Regions from separate parts of the Abyssisolibacter fermentans genome, predicted to be linked through region 1. Evidence: riboswitches for the same ligand, from Rfam matches in the RefSeq annotation. Region 1 holds a riboswitch; each other region holds the start of a gene.
What was found. Region 1 has a riboswitch for glycine ahead of AYC61_RS14035 (GrdX family protein). Riboswitches for the same ligand answer to the same signal wherever they lie in the genome.
Positions count from the first base shown of each region.

Region 2: another riboswitch for glycine. It lies ahead of AYC61_RS09295 (ACT domain-containing protein); the one in region 1 lies ahead of AYC61_RS14035 (GrdX family protein).
Region 3: another riboswitch for glycine. It lies ahead of AYC61_RS13040 (PTS sugar transporter subunit IIC); the one in region 1 lies ahead of AYC61_RS14035 (GrdX family protein).

Region 1 covers NZ_LOHE01000074.1:46,749-50,043, reverse strand. Annotated here, with positions in the region: gene AYC61_RS14045 (Na/Pi cotransporter family protein) at 1-950, shown strand, start outside; gene AYC61_RS14040 (cysteine-rich small domain-containing protein) at 1,140-1,412, opposite strand; glycine riboswitch at 1,700-1,798, shown strand; gene AYC61_RS14035 (GrdX family protein) at 2,012-2,389, shown strand; gene trxB (thioredoxin-disulfide reductase) at 2,423-3,295, shown strand, end outside.
Region 2 covers NZ_LOHE01000055.1:35,456-38,750, forward strand. Annotated here, with positions in the region: gene mnmA (tRNA 2-thiouridine(34) synthase MnmA) at 1-774, opposite strand, end outside; glycine riboswitch at 1,349-1,436, shown strand; gene AYC61_RS09295 (ACT domain-containing protein) at 1,586-1,858, shown strand; gene AYC61_RS09300 (PFL family protein) at 1,873-3,228, shown strand.
Region 3 covers NZ_LOHE01000069.1:25,202-28,496, forward strand. Annotated here, with positions in the region: gene AYC61_RS13035 (radical SAM/SPASM domain-containing protein) at 1-1,271, shown strand, start outside; gene AYC61_RS22085 (hypothetical protein) at 1,347-1,469, shown strand; glycine riboswitch at 1,934-2,031, shown strand; gene AYC61_RS13040 (PTS sugar transporter subunit IIC) at 2,121-3,146, shown strand.

The sequences.
Region 1 (3,295 bases):
TTACCGCTCTATTATCAAGCTTTGGCGCTAATAAAACTGCCAAAAGAGCAGCAGTTATGCATTTATTATTTAACATATTAGGTACTACAATATTTATGATAGCAATATATATATTCCCGATTAAGAGTTTCATAGAATCTATGAACCCGACAAATATTAAGAGACAAATAGCAAATGCTCATACTATATTTAATATAGCTAATACGATAATACTTTTCCCATTTGCGGAATTAATAGTTAAAGCAGCCACTAGGCTTATACCAGGTACAGATGATGAAGATGAAGTTCAGGGCCTTAAATACCTTGATTCAAGGATTATGGAAACACCATCCATTGCTGTAGGCATGGCATCAAAAGAAGTATTAAGAATGGGTAAGTTAGTTAAGAAAACATTAGCTTTATCTAAAGAAGCTTTTCTTAAAGCGGACGAAAAACTTGCACATAAAGTATTTGAAGACGAAAAGAAAATTAATTGGATGGAAAAAGCTATTACAAACTATTTGGTTGAACTTTTAAATGCACCACTAACTGATAATCAACATTTGGTAGTTACGGCTTTGCTTAACACAATTAATGATTTGGAAAGAATTGGAGATCACGCTGATAATTTAGCTGAATTTGCACAATATAGAATTGATAACAATTTAAAAATGTCTGATTATGCATTAAAAGAGCTAGATATAATGTTTGGCAAAGTGCAAGAATCATTTGAACAATCTTTAAAAGCATATAAAAACCCAAGTGAAGAATATGTAAGTGCTGTATTCGTTTTAGAAGAAGATATTGATAAAATGGAAAAACAGTTAAGAGCTAATCACATAGACAGATTGAATAAACAACTATGTTCAGGTAGTTCAGGAATTGTATTTTTAGATGTAATAAGTAATTTAGAAAGAATAGCAGATCATGCATCAAATATTGCATTAGCTATACGTGATGCTATTAAATAGTTGATATAATATAAAGCGTTAATATAAAAATAGAGGTTGGCTTAAAAATAATTTTTTAGCCAACCTTTTTTAATACACTCATCTGAAATAATAAGTCATGTACCCGACAAAGAATAGCAATAGAAAATATATATGAAAAACCAATAATAACTTGGCTTAAGCCGCTATTATCCATATTCAAACAAGGACTTATTCATCTATTTTAGCTTTTTCTATTACATCCTTCATTTTAGTCATTATATAGTCATATCCACCTTTACTATGAGGAATTAGACAATTACTACAATCCTTTATACCATCTTTGTATTTAAAATTGCCTCCGCATTTATCTTTTAGCATAAAAAGAGGGCAAAAACAGAAAAGACAATTAAAACTTGAATCGTCATTGACTTTATGACAAGGGAAGAATTCACACTTCCTATTTTGGAAAAATTTATAATTAGTGGTTTTTAGTTCTTTCATAAGATCGCCTCCATTAAAATTATACACCATTTCTAATTTATTGAATATCTTGAATTATACAGCTGTATTATTTATGCTATATTTTTGATATCTTAATTAGTTAAATGAATAATATATTAGTCAAATGAGTAATATATGTATAAATATATTCTATCAAAATAATCAGGTAGTATATAGTAAAATTTAAAATAAAGAAATATTTAAAAAAATTTGTTGTATAAAGAATTAGTGTGTATTATAATAAAATTGTAAAAGATAACTGATAAAAATAGCATATAAAAAACTGGATGAAGAATACGGGAGAGAACAAAGTGTCGCCGAAGGAGTAAGCGTTGAGCTTGCCGTTCAAATGTGAAGCTCTCAGGCAAAGGGACCGTATTTCGACAGAACTCTGAAGAGCGTAAAAGCACCGTAGGAGCAACTCTTTTGAAAAAAAGAAGAATCTCTCAGGTTTAAAACAGAGCATAAGGCATTGTTTAATGTTTTATGCTCTTTTTGTGAGCAAAGAGCTAAAATCTATGATTATAAGTGAATATTTTACTCCTAGAAAGGAACTGAGTAGGTGTTTTATATCAATATTTCACATTATACAAAAGGAAGTGTATAAATTGATTATAATTACAAATAATCCTTTAGTGAAGGAAAAATTTTCGGAATATGACATAATATTTAAGGAAATTGACTATTTAGAAATATTGAAACAAGTAAGAGATATGATACATAAAGGACATAAATTATTAACACATCCATTATCAGGAAGCGTTAAACCAAATGAAACACCTTATAAGTCACTCGCTGTATCTAAGCAATCAATAGGTAAGTTAGATATGGATTCATTAATGATTATAGAGAAAAGCATTGAAACAACTAACAAATTTTATAACAATGCCAAAAGACCACATTGGAAAGAGAGTATACTAGAGGATTTTCAATTGATTGATAAAACATTAATTGAAAATGCTTTAAAGAATAAATAAGCGTTAAATAGAAATAATAAAGGAGTGAATTACATGGAAAATATTTATGATGTTGCTATAATAGGTTCAGGTCCAGCTGGTTTATCTGCAGGATTATACGCTGGTCGCGCTAGAATGAATACAATAATAATTGAAAAAGAAAAAGCAGGTGGACAGATAGTAACTACTGAAGAGGTAGAAAATTATCCTGGATCAATTGAAGATGCAACAGGACCATCATTGATAGCTAGAATGGTAAAGCAAGCTGAAGGATTTGGAGCTAAAAGAATTAAGGACACAATATTAAGCATAGAGTTAGATGGAGATATTAAGGTTATAAAAGGTGAAAAAGAAGAATATAGAGCAAAATCAGTTATTATTGCCACAGGAGCAAAACCAAGGCAAATAGGATGCCCAGGAGAAAAAGAATTGACTGGTAAAGGTGTTTCTTACTGTGCAACATGCGACGGTGCATTCTTTGAAGATTTTGAAGTGTTTGTAGTTGGCGGTGGAGATGCCGCAGTTGAAGAAGCTATGTTTTTAACTAAATTCGCAAGAAAAGTTACTATAGTTCATAGAAGAGATGCACTTAGAGCAGCAAAGTCTATACAAGAAAAAGCTTTTAAAAATGAAAAAATTGATTTCTTATGGAATAGTGAAATAGTTGAAATAAAAGGTGAAGGTATAGCTGAATCTATAGTAGTTAAAAATAGAGAAACAGGTGAATTAACTCAATTAGATGCAGATGAAGAAGATGGAACATTTGGTATTTTCGTATTCATTGGTTACATGCCACAAACTGAATTATTCAAAGGTGTAGTAGATATGAATGAAAGAGGGTATATTATAACTGATGCTAATATGAAGACTAACATAGAAGGTGTTTTTGCAGCAGGAGATTGTAGAGTTAAATCACTAAGACAAGTT
Region 2 (3,295 bases), on a different contig from region 1:
ATAATCTATGTCTACCACATAAATAGGTTTATTAAATGTATATCCTAATCCACGCCTTTGTCCAATAGTATAATTAAATATACCTTTATGTTCTCCAATTACATTACCTTGTACATCTACAAATTTGCCTTTTTTAACATTATCTTTATAATGTCTTTGAATATACAAGCCATGTTTTTTATCTTTTATAAAGCATATACCAACGCTATCTTTCTTTTTGTATATATTAAAATCTACATTTTTCACTAAGTCTCTTACCTGCTGTTTAGATGAAAATTCGCCTAATGGATATATTAGATGCTTTAGTTTTTGTTGTGTTATAGAATACATTAAGTATGTCTGGTCTTTAGTATTAATCTTATGCTTATATATTTTGTATTCATTACTCACATCATCATAACTTAGATCAATATAGTGACCAGTAGCTATATAATACGCACCAAAATTATGTGCTGCTTCAATAAATTTGCCATACTTTATATATTTATTGCATAAGACGCATGGATTTGGTGTTTTGCCACTTAGATAATCACTAACAAAGTTATCTATTACACTAGATTTAAAATCCTTTCTTAAATCAACAATATAATGAGGTATATCTAAGGCATTAGCAACTTTTTGAGCATCCTCTATAGTTGAATCAGTATTATCATCATAAAGCTTCATCGTTAACCCAATGACTTCAAATCCTTTTTGTTTTAATAAATATGCTGCGGCACTACTATCTACACCACCACTTAGTCCAACAACAACTTTATTCTTGTCCAGCTTCATCCTATCATCCTTTAAATTAACCCTGATTATTCATATAACTCCCGATAATATTCTGTAAGTTTCTGAATTAGAAAATTTCAGTGAATTCGAAGGCATACCGAGTTGGTATGTCAAGAATTTAATGGATATCTTATAACAACGAAAGCAATTACGTAGTAATTGCAACACACCGTTTCAACAAGGCGCAAGATTGTGCACTGCCTGTTAAATATAATCGATACCCGCTACCTATAGAGGTGAGGGACATCTTGCGCCTTGTTATAAACAGAATAACTTTATTAATGAAACTCATTCAAAGAATGAGTAAGCGATTCACATAAAATCATAGATTTTAGTTCTCTGCTCATAGTATTTAATTTTCTATGAATAATCTGGGTTTAATATAATATAATTTATTTCTTTTCTATTATACAGCATCTTTTGATTTTTTATAATCTATTTTAAACTGTAAATAAGTTGCAATTTCCTTTATGTTTAGAAAAAATATTGAATATCATATGCTTATATGTTAGAATTACTACAAAATGAATATTTCGGATGAAAATATTGGGAAAATTTTTATTTAACCGATATTAGACGAACCTCTGGAGAGACTCAAATGAGCACCGAAGGGGAAAACCATTTATGGTGAAACTCTCAGGTAAAAGGACAGGGGAAATATAAGGCATTAAGTACATATACTTATGTTTTATTTCCTATTTTCCAGAGACTATCATGTATAGTCTTTTTTTTCTTCAAAGGATTAATATCATTAATTATACCTAGTTTATTAAAGACAAAGGTTCAAACTTATACTTAGGAGGAATTAAATATGAAAGCAATTGTAACTGTTATAGGAAAGGACAATGTAGGTATTATATCAAAAACATCTAAATTATTAGCGGAGCATAATATTAATATTTTAGATATAAGTCAGACAATACTGAAAGATTATTTTACTATGATTATGATTGTAGACTTAGAAAAAATGGATGTTGACTTTCAAGAAATATCTGAAATATTAAAGAATAATCAAAGTTCTATTGGCGTTACTATTAAAATTCAAAGAGAAGATTTGTTCAATTCTATGCATAAAATATCGTAGTTAGGAGTGTTAACATGAATACTAGAAATATATTAGAAACCATTAATATGATTGAAAAAGAAAAATTGGATATAAGAACAATTACAATGGGAATATCACTATTAGACTGCTGCCATCATAATGGTGAAATTGCTAGAGCTAATATATATGACAAGATTACTAAATACGCTCAAAATCTTGTTAAAATAGGTAATGACATAGAAAAAGAATATGGAGTACCTATAATAAATAAAAGAATATCTGTAACACCTATATCACTGATTGCCCAAGCATCATCAGATACTGATTATGTTGCATTTGCAAAAACCTTAGATAAAGCAGCTATAGAAACTGGTATAGACTTTATAGGGGGTTTTTCAGCATTGGTACACAAAGGTTACTCAAAGGGAGACACGATACTTATTGATTCAATTGCACAGTCTTTATATGAAACAAAAAAAGTATGTTCATCAGTAAACGTTGGAAACTCAAAAGTAGGAATAAATATGGATGCTGTTAAACAAATGGGTCAAGTTATAAAAGATACAGCTTACCTAACAAGAGATAATGGCAGTATAGGATGTGCAAAACTCGTAGTTTTTGCTAATGCTGTTGAAGATAATCCATTTATGGCTGGAGCCTTTCATGGAGTTGGTGAAGGCGATAGTGTTATAAATGTTGGAATCAGCGGACCTGGTGTAATAAAATCAGCTCTAGAAAAAGTTAAAGGTGAAAGCTTTGAGGTTGTTGCAGAAACTATTAAGCAAACAGCATTTAAGATTACAAGAATGGGACAATTAGTCGGTAGAGAAGCTTCTAAACGTCTTAATGTACCATTTGGTATTGTAGATTTGTCCTTAGCCCCTACTCCTGCTGTCGGTGATAGCGTAGCACGAATATTAGAAGAAATAGGTCTAGAGCATTGTGGAGCTCATGGAACAACTGCTGCATTGGCTATGTTAAATGATGCTGTTAAAAAAGGTGGTGTAATGTCTTCATCGAATGTAGGCGGATTGAGCGGTGCTTTTATACCTGTAAGCGAAGATGAAGGTATGATAGAAGCTGTAACTAAGGGAGCATTAAACATAGAAAAACTTGAAGCTATGACATGTGTTTGCTCAGTTGGTCTAGATATGATTGCTATCCCTGGTGATACTAAGGCGTCAACTATATCTGCTATCATAGCTGATGAAGCTGCTATAGGAGTTATTAACAATAAAACAACTGCTGTTAGAATTATTCCAGTATACGGTAAATCCTTAGGTGATAGCGTTAATTTTGGTGGACTTCTAGGTAATGCTCCTATTATGTCAGTAAGTAAGTTTTCTAGCGATGCTTTTGTAAACAGAGGTGGCAGAATACCTGCTCCTATACACAGCTTTAAAAATTAAATTATGCTCCTAAGCAATTTAACTATTTGTAACCTTTACATTTTATAAAGGATATATTGATAGTATA
Region 3 (3,295 bases), on a different contig from region 1:
AGAGTTTAAAAGTTCATTATATAGATAATTATGGTATTGTTATTGGAGGGAAAAATAAGTATTTAAGTGATATAGATGTATATATTTTGGACAAGTTAGATGGAGAAAAATCAATAGATAATGTTATTAATGATATTGTTTTGGAATTAGGATCAGATGATAGAAATCAAATATCAGATATTATGAATCAGTTTTTAGAAAATAATAAATCAATATTAACATTTAATGACAAGCCCTCAAAGTATACAATGAAGCATACAGGAGAAAAAAACAAAAAGTATCCATACTATATTATTTTCAGTATAACAAATAGTTGTAATTTGACATGTAAGCATTGTTTTAAAAGCTGTAATATTTCAAACAAAGATTTTATACCATACGAAAGGTTGATGAGTACATTAAAATGCTTAGCCGGTAAAACTCCAGGTATACAATTAACTGGGGGAGAACCAATGCTACATAATAGATTTTTAGATATTTTAAGATATAGTAAAGAAAATTTTGATGTAAATATAACAACATCAGCAACATTAATAAATGAAAAAAATGCACACGAATTCAAGGGTGTAAGTGGTGTACAAATATCATTGTATTCACATAAAGAGGATGAGCATGAATATGTTACAAGTACTAAAGATTCTTATAATAAAACAATAAACGGTATAAAAGAATTGGTTAAAAATGATGTAAATGTGTCAATAGCAATGATAGCAACCAAGAACAAAATTGATGAAATAGAGGAAATGGCTAAATTTCTAATCAGTATTGGTGTTAAGAAATTAACTGTTGGAGCATTTAGTAAATGTGGTAGAGGTCTTAATTTAGATGATAGTTGGTTATTAAGTAAAGAAGATCACATAGTTGTTGAAAATAAGCTTAAAGAACTAAATAGCAAATATAAAGGTGAAATTGATATAACAAAATGGGAAGATAGTAGTAGTGAATTAAAAATAGAAAAACAAGACAAAGAAGAATTTATTGAAGAAGAAGTTAAAGAAGAAAGGTTCAATTGTGGTGCTGGAACATCAAGTTGGTCTATATCAGAAAAAGGTAATATTAAACCTTGTGATTTCTTTCCTGAGGAGTTATTTAGTTATGGAAATATAATTGATAATGATATAGATGATATAGTTGCAAATTATAAATTATATGGATTAAAGAATAAAGTAGAGCAGTGGAATAAGCAGCTGGAGAATAAGAACAGCTCTGTTTCTAATGTGTGTAAAATGATTGAAGAGTTTAGAATAAGAAATACAGAGGTTACAGCATAATATTAGATTAAAAAAAAAATATATATATTTATTTCAATTTTAGTAAAAAAATATATTGAAAAGGAGGGTTAGTATATGACACTAGCAAGATTTGTAAAGTATGAAAATGCACAAGATGATGTTAGAGGATGTAGACCAGAAATTGTTTACAATTATTATTGGTGTACAGTAGATAAAGTAAATGTTCCTCCATACTAAATTTATAGTACGCTGTATAATTAAAAACATGATAAATAGAGCCTGCAATGAAGTAATGTAGGCTCTATTTATGACAAATTAGAAACTATAAATTTCTAAGTAAATACTCAACTGTGTTAAGATAATGATATTTGTAAAACAAGTAAAGTCTGTATATAAGATAACACTCTTAGTTCTTTAAATAAGACTTATTGTTTTTTCAAAATATTATTTTGCGTTATAAAAATAATCTATAATTGATGCATATATTATATTTTTTTCATATTAAATAGAAAATAATTGTACTCTTCAAACAAATTATGATAACATAAAAAAAGAAGGAAAGAGTTACTAAAAAGATATAAAAAACAACTACATATGTGGATGATAATCATTGGAGATATCCAAGAGGATAACCGTAGAAGCAAAAAATAGATTTGTGCTAAAAATCTGTTTTGAAACTTTCAGGTAATGATACAATGATTTGACACGACCCTGGAGAGACCTATTATTAGGCATCGAAGGAGTAACTTACAACGAATGTTGTAGGGAAGCTTTCAGATAAAAGGACAGGGAGTAGAGTAGCAAGGGATTTTCTATGCTGCATTACTCTCTGTCTTTTTATTTTGCACATAGATAATCCAAAATTCAAATTGTACTGGAGGGTTATATATGTTAGCAATTGTAAAAGGAATGATGTTATTATTATTAGTTTTAATTGTATTTTCAGGTTTTAGTTTAAAAGCACCAAAGGGAGATAAGGCAATGTCAGGTCTAGCGGGTGCAGCTGTTGCAACATTTCTAGTAGAAGCAATTCATAAATATATTAGTGGTGACTTCTTACATTTTGAATTTTTAGGGGAGGTAGGAAATGCATCTGGAAGTATGGGAGGACCTATTGCAGCAATATATGTGTGTATAAATATGGGAGTAAATCCTGTATATGCAATGGTAGCAGGAGCAGCAACTGCAAAGCTGGGGATATTACCAGGATTTATGGCAGGTTATTTGGTAGGATTATTTGCACCTAAGCTTGAGGAAAAACTTCCAAAGGGTGTAGATATAATAATAGGAGCTTTGACTATAGCGCCTATTGCTAGACTAATTGCAGTATTATTCACACCAATTGTAAATAGTACTCTTTTAAGTATAGGAGATATAATAAGGGTAGCAGCTGATCAATCACCATATATTATGGGATTTTTACTAGGAGGAATTATCAAGATTCTATGCACATCACCTTTAAGTTCTATGGCTTTAACAGCAATGCTTGGATTACAGGGTTTAGCTATGGGAATAGCTGCCATAAGCAGTTTTGGAGGAGCATTTACAAATGGAGTTGTTTTTAAGAGATTGAATATTGGTGATTCAAAAAATGTTATATCAGTAATGCTAGAGCCATTAACACAGGCAGACATAATAACAAAGAACCCATTTCCAATATATTTTTCAGACTTTATTGGTGGAGGACTTGCAGGAATAGCAGCAGCACATTTTAAAATAATAAACAATGCACCAGGAACAGCTTCGCCAATACCAGGCCTGCTCGCTCCTTTTGGATTTAATCCACCATTAAAAGTGTTATTAGCACTTGGTTTTGCAATGATAGGAGGGCTAATAGGTGGTTATGTAGGTACAACTGTTATTAAATATATGAAAAATAGAAAAATGAAGATTGCAAGGGTGAGAAATTTGTAGGTAAAAAGAGGGTAAATCAACTATTTGCTATATTTCTTTGAAGATTTGATATAGTAAAGTTTTGTATGTTATATAGCTTGCTATTTTTGGTTCAGCAAGATGTAAGAAATTTTTCTAACTCGGAGAAGGGAGTATTTTTTCGATTTCAT